Regions from separate parts of the Amycolatopsis sp. NPDC033938 genome, predicted to be linked through region 1. Evidence: riboswitches for the same ligand, from Rfam matches in the RefSeq annotation. Region 1 holds a riboswitch; the other holds the start of a gene.
What was found. Region 1 has a riboswitch for glycine ahead of gcvP (aminomethyl-transferring glycine dehydrogenase). Riboswitches for the same ligand answer to the same signal wherever they lie in the genome.
Positions count from the first base shown of each region.

Region 1 (7,575 bases):
GCCCTCTTTGCTGCGGCAGGCCCTGAACGTTCCCAACATGCTTTCGATCCTCCGGCTCGCCGGGGTGCCGGTCTTCCTGTGGCTGCTCCTCGGCCCGAAGGAGGACGGCTGGGCGCTCGCGCTGCTCGTGTTCAGCGCGCTCACCGACTGGCTCGACGGCAAACTCGCCCGCTGGCTCAACCAGATGTCGCGGCTCGGGCAGCTGCTCGACCCCGCCGCCGACCGGCTCTACATCCTCGCGACGCTCGTCGCCTTCCTGATCCGCGACATCGTCCCGTGGTGGCTGGTGGTCCCCCTGGTCGTCCGCGAGGCCGTACTGGGCGTCTGCGTGCTGCTCCTGCGCCACCGCGGCTTCGCCCCGCCGGAGGTCACCTACATCGGCAAGGGCGCCACCTTCGTGCTGATGTACGCCTTCCCGTTCCTGCTGCTCACCCAGGGTGGATCCGACATCGCCGCGATCGCCCGCCCGATCGGGTACGCCTTCACGGCCTGGGGTGCGGTGCTGTACGTCTATTCGGGCGTGTTGTACGTCGTACAGACCGTGCGAGCGCTGCGTTCGGCCGAAACGCCCGCGTTGCGGGAGGCGCCGGGCGCGTGACCCGGCGGGATGCGAAACTTCGCGCGTCGGTTTCGAGTGAGGGCACCCAGAAAGGGGAGCGGCGTTGTCCACTCCAGAAGAACTGCGCTACACCGAGGAGCACGAGTGGGTCTCCGTGCGCGACGGAGGGCTCGTGCGCGTGGGCATCACGGAGTACGCGCAGGATCAGCTCGGTGACGTGGTGTTCGTCGAGCTGCCAGAGGTCGGCAAGCAGGTCGGCGCGGGTGACGCGTTCGGCGAGGTCGAATCGACCAAGAGCGTTTCGGAGCTGTTCGCCCCGCTCGACGGCGAGGTGGTCGCGGTCAACGACGCGGTGACCGAGTCGCCCGAGCTGATCAACAGCGACCCCTACGGCGAGGGCTGGCTGATCGAGCTCCGCCTCGACGACGCGAGCACGGTGGATTCCCTGCTCGAGGCCGAGGCCTACCAGGCGCTGATCAAGGAATAGCCGCAGGCCGCGGCCGTCCGCTCCGAGTAGGGGGAGCCGCGGACCGGAGATTCGATCAGGCACGGTACGTTTGTCCTCTACACGTTCTTGAGTAGTGGCAACACACATGCGTTAGGAGAGCTCAGGTGAGCACGAACGACGGGCCCGGCGTTCCCCCGGAGCAGTCTCCGGAGCGGACTTCTGTCTTCCGGGCCGACTTCCTGGCCGACGTCGAAGGCACTGAGGCTCCTCCGGCTGCCGAGGCCCCTGTCCAGGGTGTGGACGCGCTGCCCGCGGGTTCCGCCCTGCTGGTCGTCAAGCGGGGCCCGAACGCGGGTTCGCGCTTCCTGCTGGACCGCGACACCACCAGTGCGGGACGGCATCCGGACAGCGACATCTTCCTCGACGACGTCACGGTCTCCCGGCGGCACGCGGAGTTCCGCCGTGAGGGTGGCGAGTTCGTCGTCATCGACGTCGGCAGCCTCAACGGCACCTACGTCAACCGCGAGCCGGTCGACCAGGCCGTCCTCGCCGGTGGCGACGAGGTCCAGATCGGCAAGTTCCGCCTGGTCTTCCTGACCGGCCCGGGTCACGGGGGCCAGGGGGCACAGTGACGGCGGCCGGGCGGCCTGATCGGGATGCGTCGCAGCGCGATGGGTTGAGCATCGGGGCCGTGCTGGCACAGCTGCGCGGCGACTTTCCCGATGTCACCATCTCCAAGATCCGGTTCCTCGAGGCGGAGGGTCTGGTCCAGCCGGGCCGGACCCCGTCCGGGTACCGGCAGTTCGCTCCGGCGGACGTGGAGCGGTTGCGGTTCGTCCTGTCCGCCCAGCGGGATCACTACCTTCCGCTGAAGGTCATCAAGGAACAGCTGGACGCGGCGGATCAGGGCGCCGCGCCGTCGGCGGTGGGGCCCAAGCCGCCGCGGAAACTCGTTTCGCTCGAAGCCCCGGGGGAGAACGGCGGACTGCCGTCCCCCGGGGATTTCGAGAGCGACCGCGAGCTGAGACTGACCGAGGAAGATCTGCTCCGCCAGGCGGGCATCGACGCCGCCACCCTGGCTGAGCTGCGGCAATACGGTCTCGTCCGCCCAGGAGCGGCGGGGTTCTTCGACCCCGACGCGGTCCTCGTGGCGAAGACCGTGAAGGCGATGACCGAATTCGGTATCGAGCCGAGACATCTGCGTGCCTTCCGGGCCGCGGCCGACCGCGAAGTCGGCCTGCTGGAGCAGATCGTGACCCCGGTGTATCGACACCGTGACGAGGACGCGCAAGCGAGGGGCGACGAGGTCGTCCGCGAGCTCGCCGCGCTGACCGTGGCGTTACATACGCTCTTGGTGAAGGCCGGAATACGGGCCGTCACGGGCGGCTGAGCGGCTCCGGGGAGCCGAATCCGTTGTGAGGTCACTTGTCAATGACTGAATGTTCGGCACCCTATGCCGTACCGTGAGAGTCGGGTTTGCCGCGAGCGAACCGAGAATGTCTGGACAGCGAGCACAGCGCTCGGAAGACGGGTAGCGTCGGGATCGCCGTCGCTTGGTCGTCGAGACAAGCGTTGCAGCCCGTGCGCACGAGAGGGAGGCGAAGCCCGATGAGCGAGATGCGCGTCGTCGGCGTGCGGGTGGAGTTACCCGCGAATCAGCCGATCTTGTTGCTGCGGGAAACCGAAGGCGAGCGCTACCTGCCGATCTGGATCGGCTCGGTCGAGGCCACCGCCATCGCCTTGGAGCAGCAGGGAGTCCGCCCGGCCCGTCCGCTCACCCATGACCTGCTCAAAGAGGTCATCGGAGCGTTGGGCCGAGAGCTGGAGCAGGTCGTCATCACCGACCTGAAGGAAGGCACGTTCTTCGCGGAACTGGTCTTCGACGGGGATATCCGGGTTTCGGCGCGGCCGAGCGATTCGGTGGCGCTGGCGCTGCGGGTGGGGGTCCCGATCCACGCCGTGGACGCGGTGCTGGAGGAAGCGGGCCTCATCATCCCCGACGAGCAGGAGGACGAGGTCGAGAAGTTCCGCGAGTTCCTCGACTCCGTCTCGCCGGAGGACTTCCGCGGCGCGGATACGTGATCGGCTCGTGAGTGGTGATGACGGTGAGAACCGTCATCACCACTCACCACTCAGGCCGCGGTCGCCCGCGTGAACAGATCCGCCAGTTCCCGGCCGTACCGCTCCAGATCCAGCTTCGGATCCGCCGCGAACTTCGCGGCGACACCGTCGATGGCCTGCGCGATCGACAGCGCCATCACGTCCGGCGCGAAATCGCCGAAAGCGCCTTCCCGCTGTCCCTGCCGTAGCTGGCGTTCGAGCCGGCCGGTGCGGAACTCCTCGACGATCGGGGCCGACATGAACCAGCCCTCCGCGTCGGATCCGCTCGAAGCCATCTCGACCATGACCCGCACCAGTTCCGGGTACGAGCCGAGGAACGCGATCTCCGACTCGATGTAGCCGCGCAGCAGCCCGGCCCGGTCGGTCGTGCCCTGGGTCCGCTCTTCGAGGAACTTGTCCTTCATCCCGGTCGCGGTGGTGACCACGGCCTGCATCAGGCCCGCCTTGTTGGTGAAGTGGTAAGAGATGATCCGGGTGCTGGACAGCCCGGCCCGCTCCTTGATCTTCGCGAACGACGTCTTGTGGTACCCGAGCTCGGCGATCGTCGCGATCGTGGCGCTGATGATCTGGGCCCGCCGCGCGGCCTCCGTGACCGACAGCCCGAGTTCTGCCTGCACCTCTTGCAGGGCACTTTGCGTGGACGGTGTTACTTGCATGAGTAAAAATTAACACGGCCGAGTAAAAGTGGCAAGCCTGCGGCCGTTCGGGGGACCGCTCACGGCAAGTCTCAAGAAGAGCTTGAGGCCGACCGCGCGTCGCGTTGACCGCTTTGCCGGACACGCTTACCGTCAATGGAGGTAAATCGCCAAGGTGTGATTCGGATGTCTGGGGCATCCGTCTTGACGGTTCACTCCGGTGCGGGCTCACATGGGTCCGCGCGGCTTTGTTCGCCGGCCGCCAGGTCGGGCGAGGGGAGGCATGGCGTGGTCGAGGCTGGTAGCCCTCAAGAGCCGCTCGTTCCGGTCGCAGACGGCGAGCAGGGCGAGCTGTTCCCCGACTCTTCCCTCCCGGACGAACTCGTCGGTTACCGCGGTCCCGCCGCCTGTCAGATCGCCGGGATCACCTACCGGCAGCTCGACTACTGGGCCAGGACGAAGCTGGTCGCGCCGAGTATCCGCACGGCGCACGGCTCCGGTTCGCAGCGGCTGTACTCGTTCAAGGACATCCTCGTCCTGAAGGTGGTCAAGCGGCTGCTGGACACCGGTGTCTCGTTGCAGAACATCCGGGTCGCCGTCGACCATCTGCGCCTGCGCGGCGTCCGTGATCTCGCCAGGGTCACCCTGTTCTCCGATGGCACCACCGTCTACGAATGCACCTCGCCCGAAGAGATCGTCGATTTACTGCAGGGCGGTCAGGGTGTCTTCGGTATCGCCGTCAGCGGCGCGATGCAGGAGATCAGCGGCACGATCCACGAGTTCCCGGCCGAACGCGCCGACGGCGGCACGATCGAAACCGTCACCCCGGACGAACTCACGCAGCGCCGTAACGCACGTCGCACCGGCTGATCATGAAGCCGCGCCGGCGGCAGGGTAGGCTCACTTCCGCGGTCGACGAATCCGCGCGGGAGAGACCGAGTCGATAACCGTTGAGCTCGGCGCCGAAGGAGCAAGTCCTCCCCGGAACCTCTCAGGCACCCTGGACCGCGCGGACGAGACGCCTCTGGAAAGTGGTTCGCCAGGTCACAGCCTGGCGGCCCCGCCGACGGTGCAAGTCCGGCTCAACACTCGGGCGAAACTCTCAGGCGCTCCCACGGGAGTACGGACAGAGTGGGGAGGGCCAGGACAATCGTCCCGGCCTCACCCCCGCGTCCTGGGAGGTCCCCGATGGAGCCCGTGTCTCTGGCCGCTCTCGAATCCGGAACCCCCTTCGCGGACCGGCACATCGGTCCCGGCCCGGAGGAACTCGCGCGCATCCTCGACGTCGTCGGCGTGACGTCTCTCGATGACCTTGCCGAGCGGGCCGTTCCCGCGTCGCTGCGGGAATCCGCCACCCCGCCGGACCTGCCGCCGCCCGCCACCGAGACCGCGGCGCTCGCCGAACTCCGCGCGCTGGCCGCGCGCAACCGGCCCATGGTCCAGATGATCGGCCTCGGCTACCACGACACCGTGACCCCGCCGGTGATCCGCCGCAACGTGCTGGAGAGCCCGGCCTGGTACACCGCGTACACGCCGTATCAGCCGGAGATCTCGCAAGGCCGCCTCGAAGCGCTGCTCAACTTCCAGACCATGGTCGCCGACCTGACCGGACTGCCGATCGCGAACGCGTCGATGCTGGACGAGGCGACCGCGGCGGCGGAGGCGATGACGCTGGTCCGCCGGGCGGGCAAGGCGAAGTCGAAGCGGTTCGTGGTCGACGAGGACACGCTGCCGCAGACGATCGAGGTCCTGCGCACCCGTGCCGAACCGCTCGGCATCGACCTGGTGACCGCGGATCTCTCGCAGGGCATCACCGGACTCGGTCTCGGCGGTGACTTCTTCGGTGTGCTGCTTTCCTATCCCGGCGCTTCCGGCGTCGTCCGCGAATGGGGCCACACCATCACCGAGGCCAAGGCGCTGGGTGCCGCCGTGGTGATGGCCGCGGATCCGCTGGCGCTGACCTTGTTGCGGTCGCCGGGTGAACTCGGCGCCGACGTCGCCATCGGGTCGACGCAGCGGTTCGGCGTGCCGATGGGCTTCGGCGGCCCGCACGCGGCGTACCTCGCCGTGCGCCAGGGGCTCGAACGCCAGTTGCCCGGCAGGCTCGTCGGGGTGTCGAAGGACGCCGACGGCGCGCCCGCCTACCGGCTGGCGCTGCAGACCCGCGAGCAGCACATCCGCCGGGAGAAGGCGACCAGCAACATCTGCACCGCGCAGGTGCTCCTGGCGGTCATCGCGTCGATGTACGCGGTGTACCACGGGCCGGAAGGCCTGCGCGCCATCGCGAACCGCGCGCACCGGATGGCCACCGTGCTCGCGGCAGGGCTCGCCGAAAACGGCGTGGACGTGGTGCACTGCGAGTTCTTCGACACCGTCATGGTCGCTGTCCCCGGACGCGCGGGCGGGATCGTCGGCACGGCACGGGAACTCGGCGTCAACCTCCGGCTCGTGGACGCCGATCACGTCGCCATCGCCTGTGACGAGACGACCACCCGCGAGCATCTTTCCCTGGTGTGGAAGGCGTTCGGCGTCGCGGTGTCCGATGTGGACTCCCTCGACGCGGACACCGCCGACGGCTTCCCGCCGGATCTGCGCCGCACGAGCGAGTACCTGACGCATCCCGTCTTCCACGCGCACCGTTCGGAAACCGCGTTGCTGCGGTACCTGCGGGCGTTGTCCGACAAGGACGTCGCACTCGACCGGAGCATGATCCCGCTCGGCTCGTGCACGATGAAGCTCAACGCCACGGCCGAGATGGAGCCGATCACCTGGCCCGAGTTCGCCGGTCTGCACCCGTTCGCGCCCGCCGGGGACGCGGCCGGGCTGCTCGCCATCGTGCGGGACCTGGAGCGCTGGCTGGCCGGGATCACCGGCTACGACGCGGTTTCCCTGCAGCCGAACGCGGGCAGTCAGGGCGAGTTCGCCGGTCTGCTGGCCATCCGCGCCTACCATCGCGAACGCGGGAACGCGGCCCGTGACGTCTGCTTGATCCCGTCGAGCGCGCACGGCACGAACGCGGCCAGCGCGGTGATGGCGGGGATGCGCGTGGTCGTCGTGAAATGCGACGACGAGGGCAATATCGACCTCGGCCACCTGAAGTCCACTGTGGACGAGCACGCGGACGACCTCGCCGCGATCATGATCACCTACCCCTCGACGCACGGCGTGTACGAGGACACCGTGCGCGAGGTCTGCGCGCTGGTGCACGACGCGGGCGGCCAGGTCTACGTCGACGGGGCGAACCTGAACGCGCTGATCGGGGTCGCGCAGTACGGGAGGTTCGGCGCCGACGTCTCCCATCTCAACCTGCACAAGACCTTCTGCATCCCGCACGGCGGTGGCGGCCCCGGCGTCGGCCCGATCGGCGTCCGCGCGCACCTGGCGCCGTACCTGCCGAACCATCCTTTGCAGCCGGAAGCGGGCCCGGCCACCGGCGTGGGCCCGATCAGCGCCGCGCCGTGGGGGAGCGCGTCGATCCTGCCGATCTCCTGGGCCTACATCCGGATGATGGGCCCCGAAGGGCTGAAGCGCGCGACGCTGACCGCGGTCGCGAACGCCAACTACGTCGCCAAGCGCCTCGCGGAGCACTACCCGGTGCTGTACTCGGGGCACGAGGGACTCGTGGCACACGAATGCATCCTCGATCTCCGCGCGCTGACCAAACGGACCGGTGTCACCGTCGACGACGTCGCCAAACGGCTGGCCGACTACGGCCTCCACGCGCCGACGATGTCGTTCCCGGTCGCCGGCACGCTCATGGTCGAGCCCACCGAGAGCGAAGACCTCGGCGAGCTCGACCGGTTCTGCGACGC
Region 1 is NZ_JBVIRO010000003.1:168,606-176,180, forward strand. Features, by position in the region: gene ACZ5ZX_RS10725 (CDP-alcohol phosphatidyltransferase family protein) at 1-598, shown strand, start outside; gene gcvH (glycine cleavage system protein GcvH) at 663-1,046, shown strand; gene garA (glycogen accumulation regulator GarA) at 1,172-1,639, shown strand; gene ftsR (transcriptional regulator FtsR) at 1,636-2,397, shown strand; gene ACZ5ZX_RS10745 (bifunctional nuclease family protein) at 2,616-3,089, shown strand; gene ACZ5ZX_RS10750 (TetR/AcrR family transcriptional regulator) at 3,140-3,754, opposite strand; gene ACZ5ZX_RS10755 (MerR family transcriptional regulator) at 4,052-4,633, shown strand; glycine riboswitch at 4,680-4,781, shown strand; gene gcvP (aminomethyl-transferring glycine dehydrogenase) at 4,952-7,575, shown strand, end outside.

Region 2 (7,575 bases), on a different contig from region 1:
GGGTGCTTCTTGGCCAGCAGTTCGACACGGGCGGAGAGCGACTGGCGCAGATCCTCGTCGAAGTCGGGACGCAGCGCCTCGGCGATGATGTCGGCCACCTCGGCGAAGTCCTCGGCACCGAAGCCGCGGGTCGCGAGCGCCGGGGTGCCGATCCGCAGGCCCGAGGTGACCATCGGCGGGCGCGGGTCGAACGGGACGGCGTTGCGGTTGACCGTGATACCGACCGAGTGCAGCCGGTCCTCGGCCTGCTGACCGTCCAAAGTGGAGTTGACCAGATCGACGAGCACCAGGTGCACGTCGGTGCCGCCGGTCAGCACGCGGACGCCCGCTTCGGCGCAGTCCGTGCGCGAAAGGCGGTCGGCCAGGATCTTCGCGCCTTCGAGCACGCGCTGCTGACGCTCGCGGAACTCCTCGCTCGCGGCGACCTTCAGCGCGACGGCCTTGGCGGCGATGACGTGCTCCAGCGGGCCACCCTGCTGACCGGGGAACACCGCCGAGTTGATCTTCTTGGCGAGTTCCTGGCGGCACAGGATGATGCCGCCGCGCGGACCGCCGAGGGTCTTGTGCGTGGTCGTGGTGACAATGTCGGCGTAGGGCACCGGGCTCGGGTGCAGCCCGGCGGCGACGAGACCGGCGAAGTGCGCCATGTCGACCATGACCTTCGCGCCGACCTCGTCGGCGATGCGGCGGAACTCGGCGAAGTCGAGCTGACGCGGGTACGCCGACCAGCCCGCGATGATCAGCTTCGGCTTGTGCTCCTTGGCGAGCCGCTCGATCTCCTCGACGTCGACGATCCCGGTCTCTTTGTCGACATGGTAGGCGACGACGTTGTAGAGCTTGCCGGAGAAGTTGATCTTCATCCCATGGGTCAGGTGACCGCCGTGGGCGAGGTCGAGCCCGAGGATGGTGTCGCCGGGGTTGAGCACCGCGACCATGGCGGCGGCGTTGGCCTGCGCGCCCGAATGCGGCTGGACGTTGGCGTGCTCGGCGCCGAACAGGGCCTTCGCGCGGTCGATCGCCAGCTGCTCGATGACGTCGACGTGCTCGCAACCGCCGTAGTAGCGGCGGCCGGGGTAGCCCTCGGCGTACTTGTTGGTCAGCACCGAACCCTGCGCCTCGAGCACGCCCACCGGGGCGAAGTTCTCCGACGCGATCATTTCCAGGGTCGACTGCTGACGGTCGAGTTCGGCGGCGACGGCCGCGGCGACCTCGGGGTCCACTTCGGACAGGGGTGCGTTGAACATCTCAGCTCTCCTGGGTGAGCACGGCGTAGGCCTGGGCGTCGAGCAGTGCGGGCACGTCGCCGGACAGACGCACCTTCAGGAGCCATCCTTCGGTGTAGGGGTCCGAGTTGATGACCTCGGGGGTGTCCGTTGTGGTCTCGTTCACCTCGACGACCTCGCCGTCCACGGGCGCGTACAGCTCGCTGACGGATTTGGTCGACTCGACCTCGCCGAACACCTCGCCGCCGGTGACCGTGTCACCGACCGAGGGCAGCTGGACGAACACGATGTCACCGAGCGACTCGGCGGCGAAGGCGGTGATGCCCACGGTGGCGACGCCGTCCTCGACGCGCAGCCACTCGTGTTCCTTCGTGTACTTCAGGTCCTGGGGGATGCTCATGGTCGTTCAAGGGCCTTTCAGGCGCGGGAGTAGAAGGGCAGGGCGACGACCTCGACGGGTTCGATACGACCCCGGATGTCGACGGAGAGCTCGGTGCCGGGTTCGCTGTACTCCCGGTCCACATAGGCCATGGCGATCGGGTAGCCCAGGGTCGGCGACAGGGCACCACTGGTGACCTCGCCGATCTCGGTCTCGCCGGACAGGACCGTGTAGCCGTGGCGCGGCGCGCGGCGGCCGGAGCCCTTGAGCCCGACACGCACGCGCGGAACGTCCTTCTTGGACAGTTCCTCGAGCGCGGCCTTGCCGACGAAGTCACCGGGCTTCTCGAACTTGACGACGCGGCCGAGACCGGCCTCGAACGGGCTCAGCTGGAGGCTGAGTTCGTTGCCGTACAACGGCATTCCGGCTTCCAGACGCAGCGTGTCGCGGCAGGCGAGTCCGGCGGGGAGCAGACCGTGCGGCTCGCCCGCGTCGGTCAGGATGCGCCAGACGGCGGGGGCCTCACCGGCCGGGACGTACAGCTCGAAGCCGTCCTCGCCGGTGTAGCCGGTGCGGGCGAGCAGGACGTCGTGACCCTTCACGACGGCCGGGACACTCGCGTAGTACTTGAGCGCGCCCAGGTCGGCGTCGGTGACCGCGCCCAGGATCTCGACGGCCTTCGGACCCTGGACGGCGATCAGCGCGACGTCCTCGGACTTGTTCTCGACGACAGCGTCGAAGCCGGAGACCCGCTCGGCCAGCGCTTCCGCGACCACGTCGGCGTTGCCGGCGTTGGCCACGACCAGGAACTTCTCGTCCGCGAGCCGGTAGACGACCAGGTCGTCCAGCACGCCGCCACTGGCGTCACAGATCATCGTGTAGCGCGCCCGGCCCGGCTTGACGCCGGACAGGTTGCCGACCAGCGCGTAGTCGAGGGTCTCGGCCGCCTGCGGTCCGGTCACCTCGATCTCGGCCATATGGGACAGGTCGAACAGGCCCGCGGCCTCGCGGACCGCCTTGTGCTCCGCCAGTTCGCTGGAATAGCGGATCGGCATCGACCAGCCCGCGAAGTCGGTGAACAGCGCACCCAGTCCTTTGTGGACTCCGTGCAGGGACGTCTCTTTCGACATCAAGTGCCTCAGTTCTCGTAGGCGTTGAGCGGCGGGCAGGAGCAGACGAGGTTACGGTCCCCGCGCGCGCCGTCGATGCGACGCACCGGGGGCCAGTACTTGGCCTTGCGGTTCACCCCGGCGGGGTACACCGCCAGTTCGCGGTCGTACGGCAGGTCCCAGTCGCCGACCAGGGTCTCCGCGGTGTGCGGGGCGTTGCGCAGCGGGCTGTTGTCCGCGGACCAGCGGCCCTGCGCGACGGCGTCGATCTCCGCGCGGATGGCGATCATCGCGTCGCAGAAGCGGTCGATCTCGCCGAGGTCCTCGGATTCGGTCGGCTCGACCATCAGCGTGCCCGCGACCGGGAACGACATGGTCGGGGCGTGGAAGCCGTAGTCGATCAGGCGCTTCGCGACGTCGTCCACGCTGACGCCGGTCTCCTTGGTGAGCCCGCGCAGGTCGAGAATGCACTCGTGCGCGACCAGGCCGTCCTGGCCGGTGTAGAGCACCGGGTAGTGCTGGTTGAGGCGCTTGGCCACGTAGTTCGCGGCGAGGACCGCGACCTGCGTCGCGGCGGTGAGCCCGCCCGCGCCCATCATGCGGACGTACGCCCACGAGATCGGCAGGATCGATGCCGACCCGAACGGAGCGGCGCTGATCGGGCCGACCCCGGTCTCCGGACCGGCCTTCTCCAGCAGCGGGTGGTTCGGCAGGTACGGCGCGAGGTGCGCGCGCACCGCGACCGGGCCGACACCGGGGCCGCCGCCACCGTGCGGGATGCAGAAGGTCTTGTGCAGGTTCAGATGCGAGACGTCGCCGCCGAACTCACCCGGCTTCGCCAGGCCCAGCAGGGCGTTGAGGTTCGCGCCGTCGACGTAGACCTGGCCGCCCGCGTCGTGGACGATCTTGGCCAGCTCGTCGATGCCGTGCTCGTACACGCCGTGCGTCGAGGGGTAGGTGACCATGATCGCGGACAGCGTGTCGCGGTGGGCGTCCACCTTGGCGCGCAGGTCGTCGAGGTCGACGTTGCCCTCGTCGGTGCACTTGACCACGACGACGCGCATCCCGGCCATGACCGCGGAGGCGGCGTTCGTGCCATGCGCGGACGACGGGATCAGGCAGACCTCGCGTGCGGTCTGGCCGTTCGCGTGGTGGTACGCGCGGATCGCGAGCAGACCGGCGAGTTCGCCCTGGCTGCCCGCGTTCGGCTGCAGCGACACCTTGTCGTAGCCGGTGACCTCGGCCAGCCAGCCCGCGAGCTGCTCGACCAGCACGTGGTAGCCCTCGGCCTGGTCCGCGGGCGCGAACGGGTGGATCCCCGCGAACTCGCGCCAGCTGATCGGCTCCATCTCGGTGGTGGCGTTGAGCTTCATCGTGCAGGAGCCGAGCGGGATCATGCCGCGGTCGAGCGCGTAGTCGAGGTCGGACAGGCTGCGCAGGTAGCGCAGCATCGCGGTCTCGGAGCGGTGCGAGTGGAAGACCTCGTGGGTGAGGTACTCGCTCTCGCGGTCGAGACCGGCGGGGAGGGCGCGGGCTTCGGCGGCTTTAGTGTCGACACCGAATGCGTTGAGCACCTTGGCGATGATCGCGGGCGTGGTGACCTCGTCGACGGCGATGCGCACGTGGTCGGCGTCGACCGGGCCGAGGTTGATGCCGTTCTCACGCGCGACGGCGACGACCGCTTCGGCCTGGCCGGGCATGCGGGCGAGGACCGTGTCGAAGAAGCCCTCGTGGACGACTTCGACGCCCCCGGTGCGGAGAGCGTCCGCGAGACCGGCGGCGAGTTCGTGGACGCGCGTCGCGATGCGCTTGAGGCCGTCGGGGCCGTGGTAGACCGCGTACATCGCGGCGAGCACCGCGGGCAGGACCTGCGCGGTGCAGATGTTCGACGTCGCCTTCTCGCGGCGGATGTGCTGTTCACGGGTCTGCAGGGCGAGGCGGTACGCGGGGTTGCCGTCGGCGTCGACCGAGACTCCGACGAGACGGCCCGGCAGTGAACGCTCGAGCCCGGCGCGGACGGCCATGTACCCGGCGTGCGGGCCGCCGTAGCCGAGCGGGACACCGAAGCGCTGCGTCGAACCGGCGGCGATGTCGGCGCCGAACTCACCCGGCGCGGTGATCAGCGTGAGAGCGAGCAGGTCGGCGGCGACGGTGTACAGCGCGCCGGCGGCCTTCGCGGTCTCGGAGATGGCGGAGTAGAAGCCCGCGCCACGCAGCACACCGGAGGCGCCCGGGTACTGGACGACGACGCCGAAGAACTCCTCGGGAAGGCCGGTGAGCAGGTCGCGGACCTCGACCTCGACCCCCATCGCCTCGGCGCGGGTGCGGACGACCGCGATGGTCTGCGGCAGGCACTCGGCGTCGAGGACGACCTTGTTCGACTTCGCCTTCGACACGCGGCGCATCAACATGACGGCCTCGGCGACGGCGGTGGACTCGTCGAGCAGGGAAGCGTTCGCGGTGGCGAGCCCGGCCAGCTCGGAGACCATGGTCTGGAAGTTGAGGAGGGCTTCGAGACGGCCCTGCGAGATCTCCGGCTGATACGGCGTGTACGCCGTGTACCAGGCCGGGTTCTCCAGCACGTTGCGGCGGATGACCGCGGGGGTGACCGTATCGTGGAAGCCGAGGCCGATCATCTGCGTCATCGGCTTGTTGAGCGCGGCGAGCGCGCGAAGCTCGGCGATGGCGTCTTCCTCGGACGCGGCCGGGGGAAGGTCCAGGTCACCGGTGACCCTGATCGCGGACGGCACGGCTGCCTGCACCAGGGCATCGAGACTGCCGTAGCCGACCTCGGCGAGCATCTTGGCCTGCTCGGACTCCGAGGGGCCGATGTGCCGGTCGTCGAAGGACGTACTGGTCAAGGGAGCTCCTTGGGTCAGGCGCCGGATAGACCGGTGCGCTGGGAACTCCCCCTCTGTCATGGCACCTGAGAGTTTCACCGCACGGTAATGCGGCTTTCACCTTGGGTGAGACGCACTTGCGCGCCTGCTTTCCAGAGTGGCCTCGCGGAAGCGGTAGTGGATACCTGAGAGATTCCGGGGAGTTTGCTCCTTCGGTGCCCCACCACGTTCGTGAGGGCTCTCCCGCTCCAGCTCAACGGCCCTGTCTGTAGTTGTGCGCACACCGTACCTGGCGTGTTCGGCGCACGTCTACTTCAGGCAGGACATGTCACTTGCCCCACCCGACGTGACCAGTCGGCGCACACGCGTGATCAGAGGGGCAACACGCGTGATCAGAGGGGTATGACCCTTGTGATCACGCGTGTGTCCCGTCTGATCACAGGTGTCGTCCGTCCAGTCACGCCTACAGCGGCGTGACGTAGGCGCCCGAGATCCCGCCGTCCACCAGGAACTGCGAAGCCGTGATGAACGAGGCGTCGTCGCTGGCCAGGAACGCGACCGCCGCCGCGATCTCCTCCGGTTCGGCGAACCGCCCGACCGGCACGTGCACCAGCCGCCGCGCGGCCCGCTCGGGGTCCTTCGCGAACAGTTCCTTCAGCAGCGGCGTGTTCACCGGCCCCGGGCACAGCGCGTTGACCCGGATGTTCTCCCGCGCGAACTGCACGCCCAGCTCACGGCTCATCGCCAGCACCCCGCCCTTGGACGCGGTGTAGGAGATCTGCGACGTCGCCGCGCCCATCACCGCGACGAACGACGCCGTGTTGATGATCGACCCCTTGCCCTGCCGCTGCATATGCGGCAGCACGGCCTTGCAGCACAGGTACACCGAGGTCAGGTTGACCTTCTGCACCTTCTCCCACGCGTCGATACCCGTGGTCAGGATCGAGTCGTCCTCGGGCGGGGAGATGCCGGCGTTGTTGAACGCGACGTCCACCGAGCCGAAAGTGTCCACAGTGGTCTGGAACAGGGCCTCGACCTGCTCGGCGTCGGTGACGTCGGCCTGCACGAACAGGCCGCCGACCTCGTCGGCCGCCGCCTTGCCCTGTTCCGCCGAGATGTCGCCGATGACGACCTTCGCGCCCTCGCTCGCCAGCCTGCGGGCGGTGGCGAGGCCGATGCCGCTGCTGCCGCCGGTGATGACCGCGACGCGGCCTTCGAAACGCTGAACCATCATTCCTCCGTGCTGATGAAAACATTCTTGGTCTCGGTGAAGGCGTCGAGCGCGTCCGGGCCGAGTTCCCGGCCGAGCCCGGACTGCTTGAATCCGCCGAACGGTGTCCAGTACCGGACGGACGAATGCGAGTTGACCGAAAGGTTCCCGGCTTCGACGCCGCGCGCGACGCGGAAGGCCCGGCCGACGTCGCGGGTCCAGATCGAGCCGGACAGGCCGTACTCGGTGTGATTGGCCATGGTCACCGCGTCCGCCTCCTCCGCGAACGGGACGACCGCCACGACGGGACCGAAGATCTCGTCCGAGGCCAGCGGATGCCGCAGGTCCGGCGGGGTGACGACGGTCGGCGGGAACCAGTAGCCCGGTCCCACCGGCGCGCTTCCCCGGAAGGCCACCGGCGCGGCATCGTCCACATAGGACGACACCTTCGCGTGATGCCCGGCCGAGATCAGCGGCCCCATCTCGGTCATCTCCAGCCGGGGATCCCCGACGACGACGCCGTTCACGGCGGGTTCGAGCAGTTCCATGAACTTCTCGTACACACTCGCCTGCACGAGGATCAGCGACCGCGCGCAGCAGTCCTGCCCGGCGTTGTCGAACACCCCGTACGGTGCCGTGGCCGCGGCCTTCTCCAGGTCGGCGTCGGCGAACACGATGTTCGCGTTCTTGCCGCCCAGTTCCAGCGTCACCCGCTTCACCTGCGCGGCGCAGCCAGCCATGATCTGCTTGCCGACCTCGGTGGAGCCGGTGAAGACGACCTTGCGTACCGCGGGATTGTCCACGAAACGTTGTC
Region 2 is NZ_JBVIRO010000030.1:54,373-61,947, forward strand. Features, by position in the region: gene glyA (serine hydroxymethyltransferase) at 1-1,244, opposite strand, end outside; gene gcvH (glycine cleavage system protein GcvH) at 1,246-1,623, opposite strand; gene gcvT (glycine cleavage system aminomethyltransferase GcvT) at 1,641-2,732, opposite strand; gene gcvP (aminomethyl-transferring glycine dehydrogenase) at 2,741-5,572, opposite strand; glycine riboswitch at 5,714-5,807, opposite strand; gene ACZ5ZX_RS39890 (3-oxoacyl-ACP reductase) at 6,015-6,782, opposite strand; gene ACZ5ZX_RS39895 (aldehyde dehydrogenase family protein) at 6,782-7,575, opposite strand, start outside.
Region 2: linked by a shared signal. The riboswitch ahead of gcvP (aminomethyl-transferring glycine dehydrogenase) and the one ahead of gcvP (aminomethyl-transferring glycine dehydrogenase) in region 1 are both predicted to bind glycine.